Linked DNA regions of Bdellovibrio bacteriovorus str. Tiberius. Each later gene encodes a partner of the first gene's protein in a complex. Links are inferred from orthologs where the notes say so. Each region holds a gene or a part of one and is shown on either strand. Other genes may lie near its edges.

Region 1 (14,929 bases):
GCAAGTCTTGAAGGTGGCAAGCATGGCTTTGCTTTTTCTTCCGGTTGCGCGGCAACGACAACTGTTTTGCACCTTCTAAAAGGTGGCGATCATGTGATTGCCATGGATGACATGTACGGCGGCACTTTCCGTCTGTTTGACAAAATCCTTAAGCACGACGGCATGGAGTTTTCTTTCGTTGATCTGACGAAGGTTGAAAACTTTGAAAAAGCCGTAAAACCAAACACCAAGCTGGTATGGTTGGAAACTCCGACCAATCCGACTTTGAAGTTGGTTGATATCAAAAAGATCGCCGCCATCGCAAAAGCCAAAGGCATTCTGGTTGCGGTTGATAACACGTTCATGAGCCCGTACTTCCAAAGACCTTTGGAGCTGGGTGCGGATATCGTGGTTCATTCAGCGACGAAATACATCGGCGGCCACAGTGATACAGTCGGCGGCATGGTCGTTGTATCCCGCGCGGATCTGGCAGAAAGAATGGCATTCTTAAGCAACGGTATCGGGGCGACTCAAGGCGCGTTTGATTCCTTCATGTTCCTGAGAAGTTTGAAAACTTTGCCACTTCGTATGAAGGCCCATCAGGAAAATGCCATGGCGATTGCGAAGTTTTTGGAATCTCATCCAAAAGTGGACAAGGTCATCTATCCGGGTCTGGAAAGCCATCCTCAGCATGCTTTGGCGAAAGAACAAATGCATGGCTTCGGGGGAATGATCACTTTCTACATCAAGGGGGGCCTGGATTCGGCTCGTAAGTTCCTGGAAAACGTGAATGTCTTTTCATTGGCCGAGAGTTTGGGAGGGGTGGAGTCCCTGATCGAGCATCCGGCGATTATGACGCACGCCTCCGTTCCACCTGAAAACCGCAAGGCTTTGGGGATCGACGACACCCTGATCCGCCTTTCTGTGGGTGTAGAGGATCTGAACGACCTGATTGCTGACCTTAAAACTGCTTTTGATAAGGCTTAACTGTTGACATGCAGGGGGCCAATGGATAAACCTTTGGTCTCTTTGAACGCATATGTTCCAGTGGCTTGGTAGCTCAGTTGGTAGAGCAGAGGACTGAAAATCCTTGTGTCGGCGGTTCAATTCCGTCTCAAGCCACCATTTTTCTTCAAAAGTTCAAAGCAACTAAACCCGCCTAATCAGCGGGTTTTTTCGTTTCTGGGGCCTGATTTTTGGGTGCTTTTTAAGTGAAATAGATCAGCAGACACAGGTACTGAAGGGCGGTTCCGCCCATCACGCAGACGTGCCAAACGCCGTGGCCGTGTTTGATGCGTTCGTCATTCAGGAAGAAGAACATGCCGATGCCATAGCTGATGAAGCCCGCGATGATCATCGCAAAACCCATCGGCGGAATCGCATCCATCAGGTATTTGATGAACGGGAAGATCGTGACTGCCATGGTTGAATACAAAAGCAGTGAAGGCAGGCGGTTTTTCGGATTCAGAAGTTCCCAGAAAATTCCCACCACCGCCAAAGACCAGACGATTCCCAGAATCACCCAACCCAAAGTTCCGCGCAAAGCCAGCAGGGCATACGGAGTGTAACCACCGGCGATCTTCAGATAGATGCCGATATAGTCCAGACGACGATACAGTTTTTTTCTTTCACCACGGGTGCCGTGATAGATGGTTGAAATACAGTAAAGTCCGACCGTGCAGACCGCATACACACCGAAGCTGAAGATTTTCCAGGTGTCGTGTTTGCTGGCGGCAAGACCCAGAAGCAGGGCACACCCAATCAGCGCCAGCAACGCTCCGATGGCGTGGGTGACGACGTTGAGCTTTTCTCCATGTTCGATCTTCTGAATCATTCGCTAAAACCTGCTGCAAGAAGTTCCTGATGGTTTTAGTTTAGCACCAAGGACCTAGTGCCTAAGAATAAAAATTCATCCACGGTCCAGTAAATCTGATCACTTTTTTGAGACGAACAGATGATCTTTCAGATAAAATCGCAAGGGCCACTTCGCTGCTTCGCCGGCATAATCGACACCGACACGCGCGGTGGGAATGATCTGTTTTTTTGAAACCTTGAAGTCATCATCCGTCACAAATAGCTCAGAACTTTTCTTCCAAAGCTTCAGTCCGTCATGCTTTCGGGTGATGTCATAGTGTTTGCAAAGCTTGCCGGGGCCGTTGGTTTTTAGGTCTTTTTTTCGCAGATTTTCCTGTGCTGGCAGAGGTTCCACGGCACGAATCAAAACCGCTTCGGGATGTTCATGGGTGCGGGTCACAAAATTCAGACAGAAATACATTCCATAGATCATATACACATACGAATGTCCCCCATCCAGATACATGGATTTGGTGCGTTCGGTGCGGCGGTCTTCAAATGTGTGACAGGCGGGGTCTTCAATCCCCAGATAGGCTTCGGTTTCGATGATGCGGGCTTGATTTATGCCGTCGTCAGTGCGGATATTCAGAACTTTTCCCAGAAGAGACTGAGCCACCAGGGTCGTGTCTTCAAAGTAAAATTCCTGTGGCAGAATCATCCAGAGGTCCGGCAGATAAAGCTGATCTGACGCCCGGACTTTTCTTTGTCCCGGCGGTAAGAATGAAATTCGTTGTTGGTGACCGTATCAATATGCAGATCAAACAAGCGGTCCAGATTGATGCCCTCTTGTTGAAGCTGGGTGCGAACCACAAGATTTAAATCCACCAAAGATTTTCCGTCTTCCAGACTCTGGAAATATTGAGCGCGTTCTGCCGGGCTTAACGGCCCCAGGCTTGAAAGGATCTGATCGCGCACGTCGTTTCCGACCTCAAAGCTTTTTTTCTGAATATGTGGTCCGATGATCACATCCAGCTCTGAAGCATCAGCACCTGTGGCAACAAGCTGCTGGAGGGTCTTGGGGATAATTCTGTTGGCAACTCCGCGCCAGCCGGCGTGGACGCCAGAAATCAAATCAGTGCCGTGATGATAGAAAAGCACCGGCACACAGTCAGCGGTGATCACACACAAGGCAAGATTTTTGGTGCGGGAAAAATGCGCATCCCCTAGCACCTGATAGTCCAAAGAACTGTCTTTGCTTTCGATGACCGCGTCGCTGTGAATTTGTTTCAGACGGACAAAATCAAACTGTGGATAGGCGGATTTGACGTCAGCCAAGGTGGCTGCGGCCCCACCGAAGAAAGCCGTGATATGCGAAGTTTTTAGTTCATATCCCAGTGGGGTTTTTTCGAGGTTCACAGCAAACCCCATTTCTTAATCAGCACCAGAACATCTTCAGGCCAGTCCTTTGTAAAGAACATGCGCTCTTGGGTGCGGGGATGAGTGAAACCCAGTTCTGCTGCGTGCAGCAGGAATCTTGGCAAAGCACGAAGGTCTTCCTGGGTCGCGCGCGCCTCGATGGATTTGATCTTGCGGTCAGCACCATAAAGGTTGTCACCGGCAATGGGCAGTCCGCTTTCGGACATGTGCACACGAATTTGGTGTGTCCGTCCGGTTTCAAGTTTCAGCTTCATGTAGCTCATGCCGCTTTTTCTTTGCAGCACTTCAAAGTGGGTCACCGCCCATTTGCCCATTCCCGGATCATCATTCGGATCAGTCAGGGGTTTACGATCGTCACCCAACACGGAAGCATAACGTTTGCGATCCACCGGGTGGCGAGCCAGAAAACTGCGAACGCTGCCGGACAACGTGCGCGCAGTTCCCAGGCACACGGCATAGTATATTCTGTGCGTGCTGCGCTCTTTGAACTGGGCGGTCAGGGATTCATGGGCTTTGTCGTTTTTGGCAACGACGATGATGCCGCTGGTTTCTTTATCCAAGCGGTGCACGATGCCAGGGCGTTCTTCGCCAAACTTCATGGACAGATCATCGGTGTGACTGATCAGCGCATTCACCAAAGTGTCGTGGGCATGTCCCGCGGCCGGGTGAACAACAAGACCCGCCGGTTTGTTGATGACGATCAGATCCTCATCTTCAAACAGCACGTCCAGCTTCAGATCAAAGGGCTGAAGCTCAGACGGCTCGGGTTCCGGCAGTTGAATTTCAATCAGATCGTTTTCTTTAATAGTGACAGAAGCTTTGGCGGGTTTTCCGTTCAGCAGAACTGAATTTGCTTCAAGCAGATGGCTTGCGCGTGAACGGGTGCCGATTTCCGGAATAAGCGCCATCGCTTTATCAAGGCGAAGTCCACTCATCTCTGCTGTGGCAGTGACCGAAATAGTCGTGTTGTTCTTATTTTCCAAGTTTGTTTTTAAAGTGTGTCATGTATGAGTCGGCGACCTTTTTTTCGTCCAGACCCAAAGCTTTGGCAATTTGAACCACATAACCACGAACGAAAACGATCACCGGCAGGTTGCCTGGATCCACGTTTTCAATGGCTGTGACATAGTAAGAATTGATTTTGGTGATCTCACTCATGCGTTGAGTGGTGATCTTTTTGTACTCGCGAACTTTTTTGAGGAAAGCGCCATCCCAGTCCGTGCGGGCCGCGATTTCTTTTTCAAAGGATTCATCCTTTTGATAAGCCACCGCCGGTTTTTCAATTTTCGTTTCAGGGAAAACCTGTTTGCTGGCTTCAAGGATGGACTCGTAAGTCAGATCGTTCAAAGAAGAACGGCCGGACAAAAGTCTTTGATCATAGATATTGCGAAGGATTTTGTTACCAAGGACCTGATAGGCCTCTTCGATCACAACCAGAAGCTCACGGGCTTCCTGTTCAGAGAAAATAGTGTAGATCGCCGGATTGTCCCCGGAATAAGTCGAGCGAGCGCGCTCATAGGCCGTCGTCACCTCATGTTGAGGGGCGTTGGCTGTGAGTTCCAGGACTTCGTAATAGTTGTATCTAGACGTCGCTTGCATCGTAGCTATTATACTACGGCGCGAAGCTCCTCTGGAGCAATAAGTTGTTTGCAGGTTGCCAAAAATTGTCCTGCAAGTGGAGTGAAGGGTTGTGCGACAAGCACGTGTTCTCTCACACGCACGGACTGCCACACCGCATTGTCGTAATCGATCGCGCCGATGTAATCAATACCAAGGTCGTAGTACTTGTTACAGACACTTTTCATCGAGTGACCCAAGTCATCGTTGGCCTGATTGCGTGAAGTATTCACCAACAAACGAACTGGTGTTGAGGAAAGAGCCTCAAAGAAGTCATAGTGAATGCCGGTTTCTTCCTTCAGATACGAGCGGAAAGAAAACGGCTTGCTCAAAGTTCTTTGGCGGTGATTGCGCAAAGTGGAAATCATGTTGCCGTAAGCATCCGGCGTGGAATTTTCACGCAGGGAATAGCACATGAAGGATTCAATAAAACGATAAGTCTTTTCGATGCTGGTTGGTTCCGGAGTTGTGATCAGGAACTTTTCATCAGCGACTTTGAACAGCTCCAGGTGGGCTTCCAAGGCACCGGCCCCCAGATCAACGATCACGTAATCAGCACGCAGATTCTTCAGCTGCGGGATCAGGTTTTGAATCTGGTTGTGGGAAAAATCAGTCGGTGTCCATGAATCCCAGAAACCCTGAACATAAGAAAGATGCGGATACGGAGTCGGGATCACCAGCTCTTGCAGGGTTTTGGAACCTTCAAAGTAGTGACGGATGTTCATGTGGGAAGGATTCAAACCCAGAACCGTGTGGATGTTGGAGCCGGAAAGATCCAGATCCACGATCACGACAGAGTGGCCCAATTTGGAAAGAGTCATGCCCAGGGAAGAGGATACAAACGTTTTACCCACGCCACCTTTACCGGAAGCGACAACCCATAGTTTGGTGTCATGATCTTTATTTGCGTGGGTCGGTTTGAATTCCAATACAGCCTTATCCATGGTTGCATCCTCTTGCTATTTCAATGGTGAGATAAGAATCCCTTTTTTTGTCTCTTCGGCTTCAGATGCGCGAATATAAAGAGGAACAAACGATTTCCAGTCTAAAGTTTGACCTTTTTTTGCCCGGGCTTCCGCCATCAGACCCAGAGTGGTCGCGAGCGGATAGTCCGGCAGGGTTGAATCGCGGTGCATTTTCTTGGAAAGTTCTTCGGGGAAGTACTCATGATAAGCCTCCCACCCGTCACCAACGACCAGCACGTCCTGACTGATGTGCTGGGAAAGTTCACGAACGGGAATCGCCGCGGGACCCTTCAGATATTTCGGCTCATCGCCGGACATATCAAAAAGACCGGTGTACACCATGTTTTTATAGGCATTGATGATGGCAAGAACCGGTTTGGCAGATCCGCGCGCGCGTTCAGCCAAAAGCATCAGCGAGTCGATAGTAACCAGAGGTTTGTTGAAGCTGTAGGAAAAGGTTTTCCCCGCATTGGCGGCCACACGGATGCCGGTAAAACTGCCCGGACCCTGGCCCACGGCAAAGACGTCGATGTCTTCAAGTTTTAATCCGGCTTTTTGCAGGCAGTTTTCGGTGAAGGGGCTGATGATTTCGCTATGGGTTTTTTGTCGCAAAGTGGTTTCTTCGGCGACAATTTTCCCATCCACGATGATGGCAACACCGCCGACGGCGGTGCTGGTTTCCATAGCTAGTATTTTCATAGACCAAACAAGCGGGTGAAGTCATTAAACAGGGCAAAGATCATAAGACTCATCAAAATCGCCAGACCCACTTGCTGGGCGATTTCCATTTTCTTCATGCTTAGCGGAGCACCTTTGACCAGCTCAATCACATAGAACACCAGGTGACCACCGTCAAGCACCGGCACCGGCAGCAAATTCAGGATGAACAGATTCACCGAAATAATTGCCATCATCTGCAGGAACTGAGTGATACCAATCTTGAATGTCTCGCTGGCCGCCTGACCGATAGAGATCACACCACCGATATTTTTCGGAGAGATCTTGGCCTGGAACAAACGAACAAAGCTCATGACTGTCATGACTGATACTTCCCACGTTTTTTCCGTACCGCGGATCAAAGCATCCACCGGGTTGGAAGAACGAAGGGTCATCAGTTCCGGCATCGCGATGTTCGGAATTGGTGAAATACCGATGGTATAACGTTTTTCCTCTGCACCCGAAGCGGTCATCTGCTTGGTCATTTTCGGAGTGATTTCCAGATCAATGGTTTTGCCTTCACGCAGAACGGACAAAGCCACCGGGTTTTTGCCGTCAAAGGATTTGATGTTGTTCAGAACATCTTCCCATTTGGACAAAGTGATTTTGTTGATTTTCACCAGACGATCACCAGCACGAAGACCTGCGGCCTGAGCCGGAGAGCCTTCAATCACGCGGGACAGATACAGTTCTGAACTTTCCAGACCCAAAGACGCCAGTGAAAACGCCTTGATGGATTCAATCGGTGCCATGGTCACGGTGATGGCTTTGTCGGCCTTGTCGCCTTCGCGCATGCCCATAACTTCCAGGGTCAAAGGCTCTTTGGCGCTGAATTTTGCCAAAGTGTCTTCCAAAGATCTCCAGTAAGCGACTTTAACACCATTGATGCTGGTGATGGTGTCACCGGTACGCAGACCCAAAGCATGCAACGGAGAATTTTCCAGAACACCAATGGTCGTGCCCGCAGAATAAGGGGAAATCCCCTCAACATTGGCCATGTATTCGTAGCTGGAAAGAACATTTGGATTTGGTTCAGGCTTGGCGGTCGTAGAGACCGTCAGGGATTCACCGGTGCCTTCACGTTTAACATCGACATCGATGTGCAGGTCGTGACTTTCTTTTAAGGAAAGGGTGCGCTGAACGTCTTCCCAGGTCGTGATCGGTTTTTGATTGATAGAAACAATCTGGTCACCAGAACGGAAGCCCGCCGTGTAAGCCGGGGAGTCTTTCGCCACATCACCCAGAACCGGGATTTTTGCGTCTTCGCCGATCAGGGCGACAGTGAAGAACACCAGGATCGCAAAGAAGAAGTTCATCAGCGGACCGGCCAGAACGATGGCAATACGCTGCCACACATTTTTATGCGTGAAAGAGACTTTCTTGTCTTCTTCAGAAATGCCTTCGCCGTTTTGTTCGCCGAACATTTTCACGTAGCCACCCAGTGGGATCAGGGACAGGGCATACGTGGTGTCGCCTTTTTTATAGGTCAGAAGCTTTTTGCCGAAGCCCAGACTGAAAACCTCGACACGCACTCCGCACCAGCGGGCGACAAGGAAGTGTCCCAGCTCATGAACGAAGATCAGGATCCCCAGCAGGATGACAAATGGAACAATTGCAGACAAACCAGATTGTAAGTATGAGAAAATATCCATTGGTCCATTCTAGAGTGAGCCAAGGATTAAGGGGTAGAAAATTAAGGGATTTTTCCTGCGGGGCTCGACGTTTCTCTTAGGACAAAAGATGAGACAGAATCAAAACTCCGCCCAAAACAACAGGACTTGCGAATAGGACGCCGTCGACTCGATCCAAGACGCCACCATGACCTGGCATGATTTTGCCGGAATCTTTCACATCCGCCACACGTTTCAGCAGAGATTCGAAGAAGTCTCCGAACTGGCCCACAAAGCCAGAGATCCCACCAAGAAGCAGGAAGACACCGACGCTGTTTTCCGGGAACAGGAACAACCAGCAGATCAGACCTGCCACGACAGAACCAATGATGCCACCGACAGAACCCTGCCAGGTTTTTTTAGGGGACACCGAAGGCATGACTTTGTTTTTGCCGAACAACACGCCAAATACATATGCCAAAGTGTCACCCGCAAACACCACGGCCAGCAGGAAGATAAACCAGTAAAGACCGTAAGCCTGATCCAGCAAACGGAAAGCAAACGAAGGCAAAAGACCCATATAGAACAGGCCCAGGGCGGACTTCGCCTGAACAGCAGCCATGTGTTCCAGATTGCCTTCTTTGTGAGAAGACAAAAGAACGGCGATAATCATTCCAATCACGGCCAAAGAATAAACAATAGATCCCAGGCTCAGGGAAGTGATCGAGGCAATGAATACCGCATAGGTTGCGATTCTGAACAATGTTTTAATCAGCTGGGATTTTTCACGCTGGAACAAAATGGCTGTCAGTTCCCAGTTGCCGATGACAACAATCAGACCCACCGCAATCTTAAGTCCCATCAGTCCCAACGAAACATAAAGTCCGATGATCAGAGCCAGGGCAATAAGTGCGGAAACAGATCTAGTTAGGAAGCTTTTCATGGTTGTTGTCATTGGATGAGACCTTGCCATAACGGCGTTGTCTCATCGCAAAAGCCTGAAGGGCTTCGTCGAGGTGAGACTCGGTGAAGTTGGGCCACAGTACTTCAGTGAAATAGAATTCAGAGTACGCAGCCTGCCACAGAAGGAAATTCGAAAGTCGCTGTTCACCACTGGTGCGGATGATCAGATCCGGATCCGGCGTCGGGAAAGTGCTCAAAGCAGAATTGATCATGGATTCGTCGATTTCCGCAGGGGACATTTCCCCGGCAGCGACTTTTTCCGCGATTTCACGCACCGCTTGAGTGATTTCCTGGCGAGAACCATAGCTCAAGGCAAAGACCAGATTCAGGCCTGTGCATTGAGATGTGGCTTCGATGGATTTTTCGATGGCATTGGCAACATCCAGAGGAACGCGGGAAAGGTCCCCGATCACCGAGAAGCGGATGTTTTCTTTGACCAGATTTTCAGTTTCGCGCTTCAGGTATCGGCGCAGGATCAGCATCAGCAGGCTGACTTCCGCCTCGGGACGGAACCAGTTTTCAGTGCTGAATGCGTAAAGAGTCAGGTTTTTAATCCCACGGCGTGAACACGCCGTGATGATCTTTTTTGCGACACGGGTGCCTTTGATATGCCCGAACGTGCGAGGACGGCGTTTGAGCTGAGCCCAACGACCGTTCCCGTCCATAATGATGGCAATATGCTTTGGCAAATCCATGAATCCTTCGAAAAACCCTGATTAGATAGTCAGGATTGATTTTTCTTTTTCGTCAGCAACCTGATCCACTTTTTTGATGAAATCGTCAGTTGCTTTTTGGATGTCTGCTTCGGCTTTTTTGCCTTCGTCTTCGCTGACAGCTTTGTCTTTTTGAAGTTTTTTAACTTCGTCATTTGCATCACGACGGGCCATGCGAACAGCCACGCGTGCTTCTTCAGCGATTTTCTTAACTTGTTTCGCCAGGTCTTTACGGCGCTCTTCAGTCAGGTCAGGAACTTTCAAGCGGATCACTTTACCGTCGTTCATTGGGGCCATGCCCAGTTCAGACTTGATGATGGCTTGTTCGATGTCTTTAAGGATAGCCACTTCCCAAGGTGCAATCAGGAAGGATTTTGCGTCCGGAGTGGAAATAGAAGCCACCTGGGACAAAGGGGATGGAGTTCCGTAATAGTTCACACGGATATTATCCAGCATAGAAACCTGAGCACGGCCTGTACGAACTTTTTTAAGTTCTTCAGACAAAGAGTTCAGAGTCTTTTCCATTTTTGCTTGAGCATTTTTTTTAACGTCTGCGATAGCCATAGCTGTCTCCTTATTAGTGTACCAGTGTGCCGATCGTTTCACCCTGAACGGCTCTCAGGATGTTGCCCGGTACAGTGAGGTCAAAGGTGATAATAGGAAGTTTATTGTCCATGCACATGCTGATCGCCGTGGAGTCCATTACCTGAAGTCCGCGGTTGAGCACGTCGATGTAGCTGATCTTGTCGAATTTTTTCGCGTCAGCGTGTTTAGCAGGGTCTTTGTCGTAGATCCCGTCCACTTTGGTTGCCTTCATGATCACCTGGGCATTGATCTCCATGGCGCGAAGGGAAGCTGCAGTGTCTGTAGTGAAGAATGGATTCCCGGTGCCTGCACCGAAAATCACCAGACGATTCTTTTCAAGATGACGAATCGCTCTGCGACGGATGTACGGTTCAGCGATTTCAGCCATTTCGATGGCGGTCTGAACACGGGTAGGAACGCCTTGTTTTTCCAAAGCGTCCTGAAGAGCCAGGGCATTGATACAGGTCGCAAGCATTCCCATATAGTCAGCACTTGCGCGATCCATGCCCTCAGCAGAGGCGGCAACACCACGATAGATATTGCCACCACCGATTACCAGGCCAATTTGAACGCCTGCTTTGTAAGCCGCTGCCACGTCCTGCGCGATCTGAGTGATCGTTGCAGTGTTGATACCAGTCCCTTGCTTTCCAGCAAGAGCTTCACCACTTAGTTTCAGCAAAATTCGCTTATAAACAGGCTCTTTCAAACTAGTGTCCTTTCATCTGAGCAGCAACTTCAGCTGCGAAGTCGTTGGATTTCTTTTCGATACCAGCGCCCAGTTCGAAGCGAACGAAACGTTTTACAGTTACGTCTGCGCCGATTTCTTTGCCAACTGCTTTCGCAAGATCAGACACTTTCATGTCCGGGTTCTTAACGAATGGTTGATCAAGAAGGCAGTTTTCAGCAAGGAACTTGCGGATTTGACCTTCAACGATCTTTTCGATCATTTCTGGTTTTTTGCCGGACTCAAGATTTTTTGCAGTCAGGATTTCTTTCTCTTTGGAAACAACATCAGATGGGATTTGTTCGGAAGAGATCGCCATTGGGTTCATCGCAGCGATGTGCAATGCAACGTCTTGAGCGAAAGTTTTCAATGCAGGAGCGTTAGCAGCTTCTGGTTTGGAAACGGAAGCTTCAACCATAACACCGATTTTGCCTTCGCCGTGCAGGTAAGTGTGCACAAGGGAAGTTGCAGTTGCAGTGTATTTTTCCTGACGGCGAAGAACGATTTTTTCACCGATAGTAGCAGTTGCTTCAGTGAACAAATCACCCAGTTTTTTGGAAGAATCAGCAGCGTAAGCCTGAGCCAGAACATCACCTTCAAGGTTTGTTTTAGCCAAGTGGGAAACCACGTTAGCAGCCAAAGCTTTGAAGCCGTCGTTGCGAGCAACGAAGTCAGTCTCAGAGTTGATTTCGATAACAACACCAGTGTTGCCATGAAGTTCTGCGAAGACAGCGCCTTCAGCAGCAATACGGTCAGCTTTCTTAGCGGCAGCGCCAAGACCTTTTACGCGCAACCATTCAACAGCAGCATCGAAATCGCCAGAAGTCGCCTCAAGCGCCTTTTTGCAATCCATCATACCTGCGTTAGTTTTTTCTCTTAGCTCTTTAACAAGAGTAGCGGAAATAGACATTAGGAAGACTCCTTAACTTTAACACCCCAGATCTGCTGGAGCGAACATTTTAGAAAAGTATAAAAAATCCTTAAGTAGGATGCCCGCTTTCGCATTGAGCTTCCGCGGGGCCTGTCCCCCGTAGCCGAAAGGCGTAGGAGGAACAAAGAAAAGGGTGGCTAGGCCACCCTTTTTCGAACGATCTGCAGATTACTCTGCGGATTCGTCAGTAGCTGGGCCTTGTTCAAGCTCAGCTTGGATCTCAACTTCTTCTGCTGTACCAGCAGCAACAAGTTTGCGAGATTTAGTGGCTTTAACAACCGCTGGGCCTGCAGCTTTTTTAGGAGCTTCTTTTGCACCAGCTTTTGCGCCAGGACCACGTCTTTTAGGAGCTTCTTCTTTGCCTTCTGCTTTTGCTTCTTTAGCAACGTCAGATTGCTTGTCAGTCATAGTGCGAAGTTTGCCTTCCCACTCTTTAGCGCCTTCAAGGTAAGCATCAGCTACCAAGTTGGAGAACAACTTGATGGAGCGGATAGCATCGTCATTGCCTGGGATCGCGAATTCAACAGACTCTGGATCAGAGTTTGTATCAGCGATAGCAACAACCGGGATGCCCAAGCGTTTTGCTTCAGCAACTGCGATGTGCTCTTTCGGCAAATCAACTACGAACATAGCGGAAGGCATTTCCTTCATGTCGCGGATACCAGCCAGGAAATCAGTCAGGCGAAGGTATTCTTTTTCAAGCTTCGCGCGCTCTTTCTTAGTAAGGTAATTGAATTCGCCTTTTTCTTTCATGGTGTCGATTTTGCGAAGACGATCGATAGAAGATTTGATCGTTTCGAAGTTCGTCATCATGCCACCCAACCAACGCTTAGTAACATAGTACTGACCGCATTTTGCTGCAGCTTCTTGGATTGGTTCGATCGCTTGTTTTTTAGTACCAACGAAGATCAAACGACCACCGTTAGCAGCGACTTCTTTTACGAACTCAGCAGCTTTGTTTGCGCGTACAACAGTCTTTTGCAGGTCGATAATGTGAATACCGCCGCGAGCTGTGTATACATAAGGTTTCATCTTTGGGTTCCAACGCTGTGTTTGATGTCCGAAGTGGACTCCAGCGTCTAGCATTTCTTTCATGGTCACTTGTGCCATGGTAGTACTTCCTTTCTGGTTAATCGTCCTCGCAGGTAGAGCCAGCTTTTTTTTGTTTCGCCGGAAGACCCCCTTTTTCAGTACTTGGGGGACCAGTTGATGCCTGTGAGTGCTTATTGTTGGACTCTCGGGATATCACAGGGCGCCATTGACCGCAAGCAGTCTTTGGAGCTCTTTTCTGAGACGCTTTCGTTACAAAACGCCGACTTGATTAAGAGATATTTAGACGCACTGAGTAACGGCCGATAAGAAGGGGGTAATCTCCCAATTAATCTAGAACGTAAGCGGTGGGAAATGAACCAATCTAGGGGCGGTCGGAGCGATCCGGAAGCACAACGACAGGTGCAGCGAATTTTCCTGGAGCAATCCCGGGACATCCACATTCGCGTAGATCGCGGTTTTTCAATTCTTCTTTTAATTCAATGGGTTGAAGTTATCGTCATGGGCATTGTACTAACCCCCTCGACGTGGCTGGGAAGCTTTTCCGGGGCGGTTGAAAACGCCTTCGTGGGGCTGATCTTTGGGGGGCTTTTCAGTTTGCCAGCGGTCTATTGCGTCTATGTCTGCCCCGGGGAAAAGTGGACCCGTTATGTGGTGGCTGTCTCGCAGATGTGTTTTTCGATCCTGTTTATCCATTTGTCGGGGGGCCGGATCGAAAGCCACTTCCATGTCTTTGTTTCACTGGCCGCCCTGGCCTTTTATAAGGATGTCGGGCTTTTGGGGGTGGCGTCCTTTATCGTGATCTCGGATCACATCCTGCGCGGGTGTATGCTGCCGATCTCGCTGTATGGGGTGGCTGAAAGCAACCAGTGGCGGTGGTTGGAACATGCTGCGTGGATCCTGATTGAAGACATTATTCTGATCATCGGTATTGAGCGCATTCGCGGTGAACTTTACGAAATGGCCTATTCCAAGTACCAACTTGTGCAGGCGCGCGAAGAAGCTCTGCAGTTATCCTCCATCAAATCCACATTCTTAAGCAATATGAGCCATGAAATCCGAACACCATTAAACAGCATTATCGGTTTTGCCGATATTCTGCGCGACACTTCGCTGGACAAGGATCAGACGGACTATGTCCGGACGATTCAGCGCTGTTCGGATTCGCTTTTGCATATCATCAATGATGTTCTGGATATTTCAAAAATTGAAAACGGACTTTTGCAGATTGATAGGCACAAGTTTGACGTCAAAGAACTGCACACGGACATTCTTAAAATCTTCGAAGCCAAGTGCCAGGAAAAAAATCTGCAGCTTGAATTCGACATCGATGAAAGTATTCCGGCTTTTGCGATGGGGGATTCCCATCGCTTGCGCCAGATTCTGATGAACCTGGTTGGTAATGCGGTGAAGTTCACGGACAAGGGCCGCGTCTGCATCAGTCTGCAAAGACAGCCCGGTTCAGGTCATTATGCGTGGAAGGTGTCTGACACCGGTCGCGGCATTCGTCTGGAAAACATGTCGAAGCTTTTCCGCAGCTTCTCGCAGGAAGACGTCACGATTTCCCGCACTTATGGCGGCTCGGGGCTGGGATTGATGATTTGTAAAAATCTGATCGAGATGATGGGCGGGGATATCAAGGTGGAAAGCACGCCGGGTGAGGGAACCACGTTCCTCTTCACCCTGCCGCTGGACGAGGCTTAAAGAGCAGCCTCGGTCATGGATTCGGATTCATCGGATACTGATGGCATGTCGCTCGCTTCAACTTTGAAGCCCAAAGAAGCCACAATCATTTCAGCCTGCAAAAGAGCGCCGACCAGATTTTTCTGCTCGTGCACAGTTGC
Region 2 (14,862 bases), 3.3 Mb from region 1 along the record:
GACACTGGTGGCCGGCAAAGAACATCGCACCGCTCAGTTCGAGCACACGATGGTGGTTCTGAAGGACCGCGCCCTGATCGTGACCATTCCTGATTCTGTTTAAATACACGAGGGCTTTCTTTGCAGAGGGCCTTTTAAAAGTTCTAAGATTTTCTCCTCACCCTTAGGAGACCTTATGAACAAACGCATCGCCGCTCTGTCTGTGGCTTTGGTGGTGGCAAGTCCTCTGGCTTATGCTGCCTCGCCGTCTGCAGGCTTTAAAATCGAATCCAATATCACTCTGGCTTTGGCTGAAGAAGCGGCCAAAGAAGCTGTCGCCAACTGCGCAACCAAGGGCTATCAAGTGGCCGCTACCGTCGTCGATAAGGCAGGCGACGTTAAAGCCATGTTTCGCGCCGATGGCGCGGGCCCTCATACCGTCGATGCCAGCCGCCGCAAAGCCTACACGTCCGCTTCAGCAAAGAACGGAACCTCCGCAATGCTTGCAGCATCTCAAAGCAATCCTGCCGCTCAAAATCTTGGCGCCATTGACGGATTCCTATTGCTCGGCGGGGGCCTTCCCATTCGAGCTGGCAGTATCGTCATTGGTGCTATTGGTGTGGGTGGTGCTCCAGGCGGTCCTTTGGACGACCAGTGCGCTCAAGCTGGAATCGACAAAATCAAGGATCGACTAGGAAATTGAAACACTAGATTCCCCGACACGCTGCCTAAAGGCTTTAATCCGGAAGAAAACGGTGAAAGGCTGTTTACGTTCCTAAAATAACCGGAGGATTTATGAAACTGTTTTTTGCTATCGCTTCTTTGCTAGTGGCTTTCTCTGCACAAGCTTCTGACCGTAAAGTCGGAAACATCATCGCTGTTGAAAGAGAAATCTCCAACCTTTACAACACGTGCTTGAAAAATGTTTCTGGGGCTACGGACAAACCTCAAAGCTTCTTTTCTTGCGCTATCAAGTTCACAACTGACGGAGAGCTTCCTGTAACCAAAGGCCGCGTTCTGAAACTGATGGACGACCGTTGTCAGGTGGTGGGCGAAGCGATGAACGGCGTTGTGCTGATCACTTTCTCCGGTACAAAATCCCCATCCACTTTTGAAACTTCCCGCGCATGTCTGGAAAGATCTTTGAGCGATAAAGATTTCGTGAAAGTGATCGTTTACACTCTGGAATAATTGCTCCACACAATTCTCAGTTCACTTGCAGGAAGAAGTGCTTCAACACTTCTTCCTTTTTTTTATTTTCGTCAGGAAAATCTCATCTCGAAATGAGCGCATAATGAGCACAAAAAGGTGAGCAAACTAATAGTTTTTTTGCGTCCTTTTACTTGCCACCTATTAGCCCCCTAATTAAAATAGTAAGGTAGCTTAAATATGCTTGCTGACAGTTCTAGGAGGTTCTATGGCAAAGCTGTTCCTTACCGAAATCCCCTCCCGTGAAGCCATTCAAGAAGAGGCTGGTGTTCTTTATCCTCAGGTAAATCCCGAGGCTTGGTACTCGCATATTCTTTTGCGCAAAATCACCACGGAGTTTGAAATCAATCTGGACAAATTTTTCTCGCAGTACAGTTTGTCCTCAGGTCGTTTCACGCTGATGATTTTGCTGAACAAATATGTGGACGGTCTGATGCCTTCTGAGTTGGCGCAGATGGTGGGTGTGACTCAAGCCACTATTTCAGGTCTGATCAACAGCCTTGAAAAGTCCGAAATCGTACAAAGAACTACGCACGAAAAAGACGGCCGTTCTTACGTGATCAAGCTGACTGAAAAGGGCAAGAAACAAACCGGCGAGATCCTGCCGGAGTATCAAACCCGCATCAATAAATTCTGGAGTGAATTCCCATCCCAGGAAAAAGATCAGATCAACGGCTACTTCGAAAGACTGATCAAACAAATGAAAGAAATCGGCCACAAACCTGCTGCCGAATAAATAAAAAAGCCCGCTTACAACAGCGGGCTTTTTCTTTTTCACACTACCAATTTTTAAATTTTTACTACTCACCGGCCATTGTACAGCTGATGATGTTGTCCAGAGTGAAACCAGATGTGTTCTGGAACGGACCGAAGTGGTTGTAAGATCTGCCCACGGACATGTGCGGGCTTACGCAACGCTCTGCCGGTGCTTTCAAAGAACCGCTGGAAGTCACGTTGTACGGGTGCGTGTTCTTGGAACTTGTTGCATTCACCTGAACCGCGAAACTGCCAGTCACTTTCGCTGCCGCACAGAAGGCATTGAAGGTTTGCAATGAGCTTCCCAATACACGGATCAGTTCAGACTGGGATGCATTCGTTTTGATACCGCACTTAGGGTACAACTGATTCCATTCACGGATACAAGCCTGGATATTACCACCAGCATCCGGAGTGAACTGGAACAGACCGATGTTCAAGCGGGATTCCGCCGGCTGATTTGGATCTTCATAGAAGTTCACACCTGCTGGGCGGCGATAGCCGGATGGACCATACTTATCCGCCACTTTCTGAGCTTTCGCGGTGTCTGCTGTCGTCAAAGACTCCATGTAAGACAGACACATCATGAACTTGGACCACAACTTGGAAGCTTTCACGTAACCTTCGCGGTTGCCGGACAAAGCTTCACGGCGATAGCCGTTCATCAGATTTGTGAAATCATTAATCTTTTTGATCGTCGCTGCACCTGGAACATTTTTACCCGCAAAGGTCGTGTTCAAAGTCGAGGACGTCACGTTACACAGTGGATGTGAAATCAAACTGTTTGGCAGATATGTGTTCACGTCTTTATTCAGGTTGAAATAAGAAGCCACATAACCCAGCTGCGCTTTGCTTGGCTGCATTTTCAGTTCAACCGCGTAAGCGATACGATCTGCAAAACGGTCGTTTGTATCCAGATTTGTGTCACATTTATCTGTGGCATGAGCTTCCTGAGCATTACGCACTGGCAGAAGTTCGCGGTAGTTACTGTATTTTGTATCGACCACACCACCGACCGGGTAAGCAACTTCGGTAAAGACGTTGAAACCTTCTGGAGTGATGGAATCAGTCACCGCCGCTGGTTCACGAACCGGAGGGGTTGTCGTTGGTGGAGTTGTTGTCGGAGGCGTCGTAGCAGGAGGAGTTGTGCCTGCGTTACTGCCACCGCCAGAGTTCACCGGCTTCTTCGCCATGGCGAAGGTCGTGGAGGAAACGGTTGTTGTTACTAGAAGAGCCATCAGGATGTTGGTTGTGCTTTTTTGTGTTTTCATACCTCCTAGATCGGAGTTAGGTCGCGCGACTAAAGGCGTTCTGGACCATTTTAAGGTCCAGTTTTCAGGATCTTGGTAAAGTCCGGGAAAACTGAAAAATTAATAAACAGAAACGCTCTGGACCTAGGACCGTACTTTGTGTTTAAGAACTGCCAAGGGTCCTCCGATAATAAAGGGGTAGGTAAACAACAAAAAGGGAGTCTCAATATGAGTCAAAAATATGATGTACCGAACCTCTTTAATTTCCTTCTGCATACTCCAGAGGGCGGTCTCAGAAAAATGCTCGTGGACAACAAGCCGTTCACTGAAGCGCACTTTAATCTGATGATGAAAGTGGTTCGCGCGTGCAACGAATCCCAGTTCACTGAACACTTTGAAAAACAGGATTTCCCAAAAGTGAAAATGGGTCCTTCTGATGTAAAACTAAAAGAGAAGTTCTGGGCAGACTGCATGGTTGTTTGGGATAACCGTGGACTTCTGACTCCGGCTGTGGCAACTAAGGCGGCATGATCGCTTATCTTGCCCCGGAAAAATTTCTGCCTGATCTTCTGGAAGAACTTAAATACGTAAAATCAGTTCACGGAAATCTGGTACTTACTGATGGGCCCCTGCAGAATCCTGTATGGGCCCAAAATATTTGGCTTGATGCCGAAATCATTCCTTTTGAATCCATCACCCAGGCCGCCAAGGCTTTAAAAGCTTTAGGCAAACTGTGGGCCCCCTACACTATCGAAAATCACCGCCGAGCCCAATTGATCCAGGATCAGCTGCCGAAGCTGCGCCCGCGTGTGATTAACTTCCTGGATCCACTTCCAGAAAACAATCTGGGTGCGTGGATGCTGCTGGATAAAAACACGCTGCTGGCTTCGCCAACGACGAACTCTCCATTTCCGTTGGGGGACATTCAGTTCAATGAAGACAAAAAGAATCCTCCGTCTCGCGCCTACCTGAAACTGTGGGAGCTATTCACCGTCCATGGCATCAAGCCCAAAAAAGGGCAACGAGTCGTGGACTTCGGAAGCTGCCCCGGGGGCTGGACGTGGGTGCTGCAAACCGTGGGTTGTGAGGTCGTCAGTATCGACCGCGCCCCGCTGGAACCACATATCGCCGCATTGCCCGGCGTGAAGTTCATGAAGACCAATGCCTTTAACGTAAAGCCCGAGGACATTGGGGCCATTGATTGGTTCTTCTCGGACATCATCTGCTATCCCGAGAAATTGCTCGAGTTAGTTCAAAATTGGCAAGCTTCAGGACTTTGCTCAAACTTCGTTTGCACGATAAAATTCCAAGGTAAGACCGACTACGAGACTTTGAAAAAGTTTCTGGCGCTCGATAATGTACGTATACAGCACTTGCACCACAACAAGCACGAGGTCACGGTATGGATCAAAGCACCTTCAAGCTCATAGCCCGCGCTGATGAAAAAGCAAAACTTTGGGATGATATGGCCAAAGCCCGCGGCGAATTCCTGTGCAAGGGCACGGAAGATTCCATCTGCAAGTTGAAGGTCGTTCTGTTCAATTCCAAACATCAGGCTTTGGAATGCACTTTTGAATCCCCGACACTGATGAAAGATCAGGAAGAATATCTGGGCCACTTCTTTTTGGGTGGTGAAAAGTACTACTTCCAAAGCAAAGCGCAAGTCGTAAACGGCAAGGTGCTGATCCCGGTTCCGCAGGAGCTGTATCACCTGCAGCGTCGCCAGAACTATCGCGTGCACATCCCTGACGGCTATCAGGCTTTCTATAATATTATTCTGGTGAACGATAAACCACAGAAGATCACCGGCCAATTGGCCGACCTGAGCGGTCAGGGTTGCCGAGTCGTCTATAAACTGGATGCTCCGCTATTAAAGATGGGCGACAAGGTCACAGGTCACCTCCTGATCGGCAAACGCAGTCCCATCGAAGTGCAGGGCGAAGTCCGCCACATTAAAGTCGACGACGGCAACAAGGTCATCCAAACCTTCGGCATCGAGTTCACTCCATTGTCAGCAATCCTGGAAAACAAACTCTTCGCCATCACCCTGGAAATCCACAAAGAAGTCTTCCGCCGCTAAAAAAGGTTCCCGGTTCTTTTTCGGGTCTACAGCGCTTCATCAAGTGTTCAATGGCCCGGTATGAACGCTGGTCTTATCGCAATCAATCTTGCAGCAATCATCTTTGGCTCCGCCGCTCTTTTCGGAGAGCTTCATGCTTCGCCATTTTGGATTGTGGGGGCACGGGGATTGTTCGCGGCTATCACTTTGTTTTTCTATGCATTCACTGTTGGCGGCCTGAATCTGACGTCGGCAAAAAATCATCTAAAGCCTTTGGTGATCACCGGTGTTCTCCTGAGCTATCACTGGGTCAGCTTTTTTGCTTCGGTTCAAATGGCTGATATCGCCATTGCGACTCTGACCTTTGCGACCTTCCCGCTGTTCACGATTCTGCTGCAAAGTATCCGCGCGAAGTCATGGCCCAACCTGATTGAGATCGCCGCAGGCGCTGTCATCGTTATCGCCGTCGGAATGCTTGTGGATGTGAAAGCCGAAGGTGCAAAACTGTTTGGCACCGTCATCGGTCTTACTTCGGCCCTGGCCTTTGCCTTTTTCGGAGTATTCGCCAAAAGCCTGACCTTGTACATGAGACCAATCACCATTTCATTTGTTCAAAATATTGTGGTCGTGGTCAGCATGCTGCCCTTTTTGGGATTCATGGGACCTGCGCCGGAACGAGGCTCTGACTGGATGTGGTTGGTAGTTTTAGGAGTGGTCACAACCGCATTGATGCATCAGTTGTATCTGTTTGCTCTGAGCCGCCTGTCAGCCAAAACCTGCAGCGGCTTCATCGCCCTGGAACCCGTTTACGCAATCGCCTTCGCCGCAATTCTTTTCGGCCAGCCGATCACCCTGTGGGTCGTTGTCAGCGGCCTGATGATCATCGGTGCCTCGCTGGCACTTCTTTTTACCGACAGACAATAAGGTTCCCGGTTCTTTTTTAGGCCCACCCTGCGTTAGATGCTGCGTAGCCAGAAAAAACAACCAGGCACCTTTTATTCGCCGGTAGGTCCGAGGATCGTTGGATCTTGTTTGCGGATGGCTTCGTATTCTTTATCCAGATCCTGCTGCTGCTGTTTCTTTTTTAGCTCGGCTTGTTTCTTCTGATCAGCCACGGCTTTTTTGTTTTCATCAAAGCGCTTGGTGTAATCGCGGTGAAGCTGATTGAATTCGTCCGTCTTTGAACGGATGTAGTCATCGAAGTTTTTGCGTTTGTCGCGCATGTCGGCCTCGAACTGGTCACGTTTTTCCTTCTGATTTTCGTAGAAGTCTTTGCGCTTGGATTCGTGTTCGTCATAGAACTCTTTGCGTTCGTCAGAGGTCGATTTCGTTTTGGCGAAGGCCTTGCGTTTGTCCGCCAGATCTTTGGTGAATTCGTCGCGCTCTTTTTTCTGGATCTTGCCGAACTGTTCGCGCGCCTTGGTCATGTCTTTATTAAACAAATCACGCTTCTTGTTCACGATAGAACTGAACTTGCCACGAACCTCGGAAGGTGTGCGGGACAAGTCTGAAACCAGACCATCCATGAAGGCCTTTTCATCATTGTCCTTTTTTACGTTGGCCGGGATGTTTTTACGTAGTTCTTCAAACGCCTCGCGGTCGGCTTTCAAAGAATAATTTTCATCCACCAGAGTGGTTGATTCAGGACCTTCGTTCTGAGCGCGGGACTCGATCGCGGAAAGAAGGACGACCAAGGTAAGAAATAGAACGTATATTAAAGACCTTAGTCTTTCCCCATGAGACCTAGGTCTCAATGTATCTTGCAGCTTGGACCCCGCAGTTGCGAAAGCCGGTGATAAACTCATGCTGTCCTCCGTGATTTTGCTTCTTTTTGAGAATAATTGGACTCTACACAAAACACAACCCGCCGATAAGTGGGACATATGTTGTATGGAAGAAGGGTGATCGAACCTCAACGCGTGCCTCAGGGACAGGGTCCCCGCCGCTTCATATTGAACAAAGCCTTCCAGTACAAGTATTGCTGGTACATGATCACAGCCGTTGCTGGCGGCGCTATCTTGTTCCTACTTCCGGCTTTTTACTTCATCAATCAGAATTACGAACTGTTCAAAAGTCTTGCTTACGACACGCATCCGACGCTGGTTCAGCATCTGGAGCGCGAGATCACGTGGTTGCAGGTGTTCTTGGCGGCAAGCTTTGTTTTCCTGACCGGGGTTACACTGTTCCTGGTGATCCGCATGACCAAAAATCTGCTATCGCCGCTTGTTGCGATGGAAAAGCACATGCACCAATTGATGCTGGGTCAGTGGCATATCCCCGACTATCACCTGCCGGAAGAAGATGACTTCCGCGATCTGTCGATGACTTATGATTATTTCTATCGTGCTTTGAAAGCGAACACTGAGACTGAGCTGAAGCTTTTGGAAAAGCTCAGCATCGATCCGCAGAACCGCGAGGCCTATGCCGCGTGGAAACACCTGTTGTCTGAAAAACGTGCCCGCCTGGGCATCAAAGAAGAGTTTATCCTTAACGAGAACGTCGTAGAGATGAACGAATTTGATCAGAAACGTCGCGTTTCTTGATCGCCTCGCGCTTGTCGTGGGTCTTTTTACCCTTCACCAAAGCGATCTGCAGTTTGGCGCGGCCGTTTTTGAAGTAGATCTTCAGCGGCACGCAGGAATAGCCCTTTTCACGTAAAGCATCGAAAATTTCATCCAGCTCATTTCTGTGCATCAGAAGCTTGCGGTGTCTTTCCGGAACATGATTGTTGTAACTGGAAGCTTTGTATTCCGCGATATGCGCATTTTGCAGGTATGCCTCATCCCCTTTGAAAGAGATGTAGGAATCCTTCAACTGAACATCCTTGTTGCGCAGGGATTTCACCTCGCTGCCCATAAGCTGCAGACCCGCCTCGTAGGTTTCCACGATCGTGTAGTCAAAGCGTGCTTTTTTGTTCTCATGAACAATCAGGATGTTTTCGCTCATTTACTCAAATCCAAAATGCTTATACAGGGCCACAAACTGCTTCGGAGAAAGCTCTTCCGCGCGGGCCGTTTCTTTAAAGCCCAGCTCGGCCAACCAGCCGACCATTTGCTCTTCAGTTAGCTTCTTTTGACTTAAAAGACCAGACAAATTTTTCTTCAAAAGCTTGCGTCTTTGCGCGAAGGCGCACTTCACGAATGTTAAGAAAGCCTTGCGGTTTTTGACCTCAGACTCAATACGTTCGAAAGAAAGCACCCGGCTGGCCACCTTCGGAGGCGGCTGGAAGTCTCTTGGCCCCGCATCCGTCACAGTTTCAATTTTCCAGAAAGCTTGTGCATAGACACTTAAAAGACCGTACAGGTCGCTGTCCACCGTGCCGCGGATTTTCTGGGCGACTTCCTTTTGGAACATCAGCACCATTGCCGCAACACCTTCGTTTTCCAAAGAACGTTCAATCACGATGCTGGAAGAAATCTGATACGGCAGATTGCTGACAAAGACCACGCGCTTGCCGGTATAGAACTGCTTCCAGTCCAAACGAAGCGCATCTTTTTCGATAACCGTCAGACCTTTTTCGCGCCAGTAAGCCGCGATCGCAGTATCAAGTTCAATCACCTGCATTGGCAGATTCAGCTCTAATAACAGATCCGTCAAAGCGCCCGGGCCGGGGCCCACTTCGACCAGTTCTTCCGGCGCAAAAGCTTTCACCTGATCGATGATGCGATTGATGACCGTGTCGCTGACCAGAAAGTTCTGGCCCAAAGATTTTTTCGCGGCAATGCCCATGGCCTCTTGCGCGCGCTGCAAACGTTCACGTGAATAACTCATTTAAAATCCGATGCAAGAGCTTGAGGTGACGGTCCCAGATCCAGTTCAGAAACTTCACCACGAGCCATGCGCAAAGCGCCGACATAACCAATCATCGCGGCATTATCAGTGCAGTAACGCAGAGGTGGAATCACCAAAGTATAACCTTTTTTATCAGCCCATTCCTGAGCCCGCTGACGAAGGCGCGAATTCGCACTGACCCCGCCAGTCAGAATCACACGCTTGGAACGGAAGACTTTCGCCGCACGATCCAGCTTTGCGATCAGGACATCCACGATGGCTTCCTGGAAAGAGGCACACAGATCCGGCAGACGTTCCTGCACAAGTTCTGGTCCCAATTGTTCAAGCATGCGCTGGCCGGAACTTTTCAGCCCCGAGAAGCTCATGTCGAAAGTGTCATCATGGATCATGCTGCGGGGGAATTCGAACGCCTGCGGATTACCCGCCTTGGCCATTTGATCGACGCGCACACCACCCGGGAACCCCAGGCCTGCCATCTTTGCAAATTTATCGAAACACTCCCCGGCCGCATCATCCTTGGTAGCACCCAAGATACGATAATCGCCCAGTCCTTTAATTTGATACAAACTTGTGTGTCCACCGCTGATGGCCAAACCCACATACGGGTAACCGAAATCTTCCGGTGGAGCATATTTATCATCGCGCAAAAACGGCGCCAGTAAATGTCCTTCAAGGTGGTTCACACCCAGGAACGGCAAATGCTTGGCCTGAGACAGTGACTTCGCCGTAACCAGACCCACGATCAAGGCGCCAATCAAACCCGGACGGTTGGTGACGGCAATACCCTGCACGTCAGACCAATTCATATTGGCTTTCTTAAAGGCTTCTTCGATCAATGGAATTAAAGCGATGGAATGGTTGCGGGCGGCAATTTCAGGGACGATGCCGCCATAGATTTCGTGATCCAGATCCTGAGAGGCCGCCACCACAGAGTGAACCCAGCCGGTACGATCGACGATCGCGACAGAGGTGTCATCACAGCTGGTTTCAATGGCGAGAACTCTTTCAATCACAGTATTACTTTTTTAAACCCTTCAAACGGATCTTAGCACGACGAGCCTCTTCTGACTTCGGAAACTTGCTGACCACCTCGTCATAGAAGGTTTTTGCCTCGTCTTTCATGCCCAATTCCTGGAAGGACACCCCGATTTTATAGGTCGCATCCGCAAACTTAGGACCTTTCGGATTTTCATCACGGTATTTTTGGAAGTTCAGGATGGACTGTTTCCAGTCTTTTTTGCTGAAAAACTCCTGAGCTGCCTCTAAAGAGTCCCTTTTGGCCTGTTTCGCCGACTTTTCAGCCTGAGCCGCGGCTTTTTCAGCACGCAGGGCATTTACTTCGGCATTCAACGCATAGATTTGTTTTTCCATGGTTGTGAGGGCTTCTTGCATTATGGCCACTTTGCCATTCAGATCCTGATTCTGCTGCTGGGAATTTTTCAGAGCATTTTCCACACCCGAGTGGCTGGAACCCAGCTTGTTTTCAACCACATCCACGCGGCCGTTCAACTCGCGCATTTGTTCTTCCAGATCTGCGACACGACCGGAAGCATCGGCATTGGTCCTTTGCAGAGTGACCACCTGCTGCTGCATCACCTGACGCTGTTCATTTTCACGAACATCGGTACGGGTTTTCAAACAGCCCGTCAGCAAGGTCGCGGCTGCGACAACAAGAATGATCAACTTCATAGGACATCTCCAGTTTTTTGACGAATCAGACGAGCCGAGTTCTCAGCTTTTTCAGCTGCCATGCGGGCGCGGATGAATTGTTCTTTGGCTTTGCCGTAATCACGGTCTTCGAAATAGATGCGGCCTTTACGATAGGCTTCTTCCGCCTGATGCCAGTATCCGGGGGAATGGCGGGCCGCTTGAACAGAACGAGCCGCATCCAGTGCGGCTCGAGCTAAGGAATAGTCATCCAGGGGAACAGGCGCAGTTTGACAGCTGACGATCACCGTGAAAAGCAAAACTCCGATGAAAAGTCTCTGTAGGTTCACTCTGCGCCCTTCTGCTTAGATGTTACTGAGCAGGTACGAAGTTAGCACGGCGGTTTTTCGCCCATGCAGCTTCAGTGTCGCCTGTCTCAAGTGGTTTTTCTTTACCGTAGCTGATAGTGCTCAAACGGTCAGCACCGATACCCAAAGATACCATGTAAGCTTTAACCGCGTTGGCACGTCTTTCACCCAAAGCCACGTTGTATTCGATAGTACCACGAGAATCGCAGTGACCTTCGATTTGTACGCGAACAGAAGGATTTGCTTTCATCCACTCGACGTTAGTCGCGATGTCTTTTTTGGAAGAAGCATCCAGGCTGGATTTGTCATAACCGAAATGAACAGTTACCAAACCAGAAATCTTGCCGGAATCAGAACCCATTGGGTCGAAGCTCAATGGAGCAGAGTCAATTGCTGTGGACTGACCGCCAGTAGGCAAAGTCTCGATAGACTGATCAGACTGAGTTTGTTTTCCTTTACAACCTGCTACGAATGCGATGGCAACAAGACCAAGAGCCAATTTACGAACCATGATGTCCTCCTATGAACTTCGAGTCGTTATTATAACACTAAAAACTTTAATTTATAGCAGCTCATTGTCAAACCTTAGATTTCCTAAATTGATGTTGCGTTGCTGTACAGCCGGACCACTAGCAAAGATTTATGCAAAAATACTCCGCAGTTTACAGCTTGGCGTCTCTATTTCTGACAATTTTACTTTCAGTGTCCCAAGCCAAGGCACAACTTGAAGTGCCTCCGCAGTTAAAATGGAAAACCCTCAAGACCGCCCACTTCGAAGTTATTTTTAATGCCGAGCAGCAGGACCTTGGCTATCTGTATGCGGAAAAATTAGAGAAAGCCTATTCAGAACTTCGCTCTTACTTTCATTCCCGCCCTGACAAAACAATCGTCATTATCAACGACAAAACCGATGTCACAAATGGATACGCCACAAGAATCCCATATCCGCACATCATGGCTTATCCCGTGCTCCCCGGCCCTGAAGAAAGTCTTTCTGATACAGGCGACTGGGCGTTCGAGCTTCTGGCCCATGAATACACCCACATCCTGACTTTTGAACCGGCCAACGGAATCATGAAACCCCTGCGTGCGGTTTTTGGAACCATCATCGCCCCGAACATCCTGATGCCCCAGTGGTGGAAGGAAGGCGTGGCGGTTGAAATGGAAACCCGCCTGTCCGATCACGGCCGCCTGCGTTCGCACTATCAGGACGCCACCGTTCGAGCGATGGTCGACGCCAAAACCCTGCGTGATTTTGATATCGCCGAAGCCAATGAAAACATCTACACCTGGCCTCAAGGGGCCAGACCTTATCTTTTTGGCTCTTTGATGTGGAGTCAGATGATCGCGGACAAAGGCACCAAAGTTGTCGGCGAACTGCATGAACGCCAGGGCGGCCGGGTTCCGTATTTTATTGAAACCCCGGCGCGGGACTATTTGGGTGCCAGCTACAGCACTGAATACGACAGCATGATGAAGGAAACCGAACTGCGCGCCCTGGAGCAGCTAAAAACCCTGCGCGAAGTTGCACCGACCGCCACGATCACCCCGCAAAACAATTTCCAATCAGTCAGCGCCCCGGCGATTTCACCTGACGGCAAACATCTGGCCCTGATCACCGAAGATGACGGCAATTCCCGCGCGGTAAAAATCCTGACCAAAGAAAAAGAAGGTCAAAGTTTCCTGGATTCGCGCATGACCGACACCATTGAACGGTTTAGTGAAAGCTTTATCCCGGCCACCCAAAAAGACGGGCCGCCCACCGGAAGCATTCAGCGCATCAGCTGGTTCCCGGATTCCAAACGTTTGATTTACGACAAGATCGACTACACCAATCGCATCCAAAGATATTCCGACCTGTTCGTGTATGAGCTTGGCGAAAGAAAGGCGAAGGCTCTGACCAAAGGGCTTCGCGGTCGTGAACCCGCCGTATCCCCCTCTGGCAACCAGGTGGCGTTCGTTAAATTGGATGGCAACCGCACTCACCTGGGGTTGATTCGCCTGACTGGCGAAAAGAATCCCCCGTCGGAATTGCTTTTCTCGCCACCGATGCAGCAGCGAGTGTCCTATCCGACCTTCCTGAATGAAGACACGATTGTATTTTCACTGCGCAGCGAAGACGGCCGCGAAAATCTGCACCGCTATTCCATCTCCTCCAAAACTTCCGAAGCCGTGCTGACGGATTATCCCAACGCCCGCTTTGCGCGAAAAACGGGGGAAGGCGTGATCTTTGCCTCGACTAAAAACGGCGTGCCGAATCTTTATTTGTCAGACGTGGAATTTAAAAACGTCCGCCCGATTTCTCACACGCTGACGGCTCTGTTCACCGCAGACATGGATCCTTTGAATAAAGAAATCTTCGCCACCGAGATGACCTCCCAGGGTTTGCGAGTTTCAGCGATCAAGCCCGATGAATGGCAAAAGACACCGAACACTCTGCCTCAGGTCAGTTCTTTGATGGGCGATCGTTACGCCAAAGCCGAACGCAATCCCCAGGCTGAAGAAGAAGCCAGGAATGCCGTGAAAGCTTCCGAGCTTGATGACTATTCTCCGTATGGCTATCTGCTACCGCGGTATTGGATGCCGTTCATTTCAGGGTCTTCCAGCGAAACCGGTCTGGTAATCGAAGCGCAGACCTCGGGCTTTGATCCACTAAAAAAACACATGTATGAAATTGCCGCTTCCTGGGACACCGGGATCAACAAAGGCAGCATTCTGGGAAGCTACATCAACCAGACAACCCCGTGGCCGTTTGCAGTTTTAAGTTACAAACGCAGCTACTATCTGGGAACCGTGTCGAACGAGATTGAAGACTTTGGCGCACAACTGTCCGTGCTTCCTGACACCCACTGGGCTTCGATTTATTCCAACCTGCAAGTGGGCTGGCAGTATCTGGAAAGATCCACCCTGACAACCGAAGTGAAACGCACGGGGCCTTATGCTTATTTAAGTTACGCGAATTATTCCCAGTCCGGCGCCCAGATTTCCCCTGAATCCGGGGGCGGAGCGTACTTGGGGGCTTACAATTATATCGCGCAGGAAGGTTATCTGAACCACTCGCAGTTCCTGGCTGGTGGTGAAATCTATCTTTCCCGCTTCTTGCCGAAACACCATGCGATCATGCTAAGACTGAATGGCGTGTATACTCCGGAAAAGGTGTCACCGATTTACGGTGTCTCCACCGAATCCATGGTCTTTATCCCGAACAGCCCGTTGCCTCAGTATATTTTGCGTGGCTACAAACGGGGGCAACTGTTTGGCCGAAATCTGGTGACCGTCAATGCCGAATACCGCCTGCCGCTGAAGGATCTTTACCGTGGTTCAGGCACTGATGCCCTGTTCTTCCGCCGCCTTTCTGCGGCGGTGGTGGGTGATGCCGCTGCTGCCGACGGCCGTTTCGTGAACGACGTGGACCTGGTGTATGAAGTCACCAGCATGAACAAGCCTTATTACAGCGCCGGAGTCGAAGCCAAACTGGAAACCACTTTGGGTTACGTGATCCCGGTGAATGTGGTCCTTGGTTACTATGTCGCTTTCCAAGCGCCGAAGGGTGCCGAGGGTGTTCTGGCGACCGCATTGCAAATAACGGGGTTCTAGACCCTGTTATTGCGGCGAGCCAAACCGCTCCATCTTGACAAAGACACAGCCCCTCGAAATTATTGAGAATATCGACAACTAGCGGCGAGGATGCTGCGCTGTCAATTTTGGGGGGATTCATGGAGAAAATCAGCTGGATTAAAGAACTTGTGAAAGCTGAACAACAGATGGAAGAGTCCGGTCTTGTGGACATGAGTTTCGGCTT

What was found.
Region 2: the proteins of tsaB (region 1) and tsaD are in contact, whole or in part, in a solved structure (PDB 4WQ4), measured with the Escherichia coli proteins. The link is inferred for Bdellovibrio bacteriovorus str. Tiberius from one-to-one orthologs.

Annotation. Positions count from the first base shown.
Region 1 is NC_019567.1:3,866,432-3,881,360, reverse strand. What follows is about bases 4,640-7,638. They hold tsaB (tRNA (adenosine(37)-N6)-threonylcarbamoyltransferase complex dimerization subunit type 1 TsaB), read right to left. Parts: upstream 6,492-7,638; coding sequence 5,787-6,491; downstream 4,640-5,786. Other genes in these bases: rseP (RIP metalloprotease RseP), read right to left, coding at 6,488-7,638; BDT_RS18345 (P-loop NTPase), read right to left, coding at 4,818-5,771; BDT_RS18350 (helix-turn-helix domain-containing protein), read right to left, coding at 4,640-4,809. Also shown: BDT_RS18380 (cystathionine gamma-synthase), read left to right, coding at 1-966; PAQR family membrane homeostasis protein TrhA, read right to left, coding at 1,187-1,813; BDT_RS18365 (DNA-3-methyladenine glycosylase), read right to left, coding at 1,913-2,491; peptidoglycan editing factor PgeF, read right to left, coding at 2,488-3,189; BDT_RS18355 (RluA family pseudouridine synthase), read right to left, coding at 3,186-4,193; more of BDT_RS18350, read right to left, coding at 4,183-4,639; more of rseP, read right to left, coding at 7,639-8,161; BDT_RS18330 (phosphatidate cytidylyltransferase), read right to left, coding at 8,238-9,062; BDT_RS18325 (isoprenyl transferase), read right to left, coding at 9,043-9,777; frr (ribosome recycling factor), read right to left, coding at 9,799-10,359; pyrH (UMP kinase), read right to left, coding at 10,373-11,086; tsf (translation elongation factor Ts), read right to left, coding at 11,088-12,014; rpsB (30S ribosomal protein S2), read right to left, coding at 12,204-13,130; BDT_RS18300 (sensor histidine kinase), read left to right, coding at 13,440-14,789; BDT_RS18295 (NAD(P)-binding protein), read right to left, coding at 14,786-14,929. UniProt on the Escherichia coli protein: Required for the formation of a threonylcarbamoyl group on adenosine at position 37 (t(6)A37) in tRNAs that read codons beginning with adenine.
Region 2 is NC_019567.1:611,792-626,653, reverse strand. The notes cover bases 8,040-10,971. They hold tsaD (tRNA (adenosine(37)-N6)-threonylcarbamoyltransferase complex transferase subunit TsaD), read right to left. Parts: upstream 10,059-10,971; coding sequence 9,021-10,058; downstream 8,040-9,020. Other genes in these bases: BDT_RS03015 (DUF4398 domain-containing protein), read right to left, coding at 10,731-10,971; BDT_RS03020 (tetratricopeptide repeat protein), read right to left, coding at 10,063-10,734; rsmA (16S rRNA (adenine(1518)-N(6)/adenine(1519)-N(6))-dimethyltransferase RsmA), read right to left, coding at 8,200-9,024; smpB (SsrA-binding protein SmpB), read right to left, coding at 8,040-8,199. Also shown: map (type I methionyl aminopeptidase), read left to right, coding at 1-103; BDT_RS03085 (GlcG/HbpS family heme-binding protein), read left to right, coding at 176-682; BDT_RS03080 (hypothetical protein), read left to right, coding at 775-1,170; BDT_RS03075 (MarR family winged helix-turn-helix transcriptional regulator), read left to right, coding at 1,397-1,924; BDT_RS03070 (hypothetical protein), read right to left, coding at 1,989-3,215; BDT_RS03065 (hypothetical protein), read left to right, coding at 3,423-3,725; BDT_RS03060 (SAM-dependent methyltransferase), read left to right, coding at 3,722-4,624; BDT_RS03055 (flagellar brake protein), read left to right, coding at 4,597-5,274; BDT_RS03050 (DMT family transporter), read left to right, coding at 5,335-6,177; BDT_RS03045 (hypothetical protein), read right to left, coding at 6,249-7,058; BDT_RS03040 (hypothetical protein), read left to right, coding at 7,155-7,796; more of smpB, read right to left, coding at 7,741-8,039; more of BDT_RS03015, read right to left, coding at 10,972-11,042; peptidoglycan-associated lipoprotein Pal, read right to left, coding at 11,065-11,571; BDT_RS03005 (TolB family protein), read left to right, coding at 11,703-14,657; BDT_RS03000 (hypothetical protein), read left to right, coding at 14,777-14,862.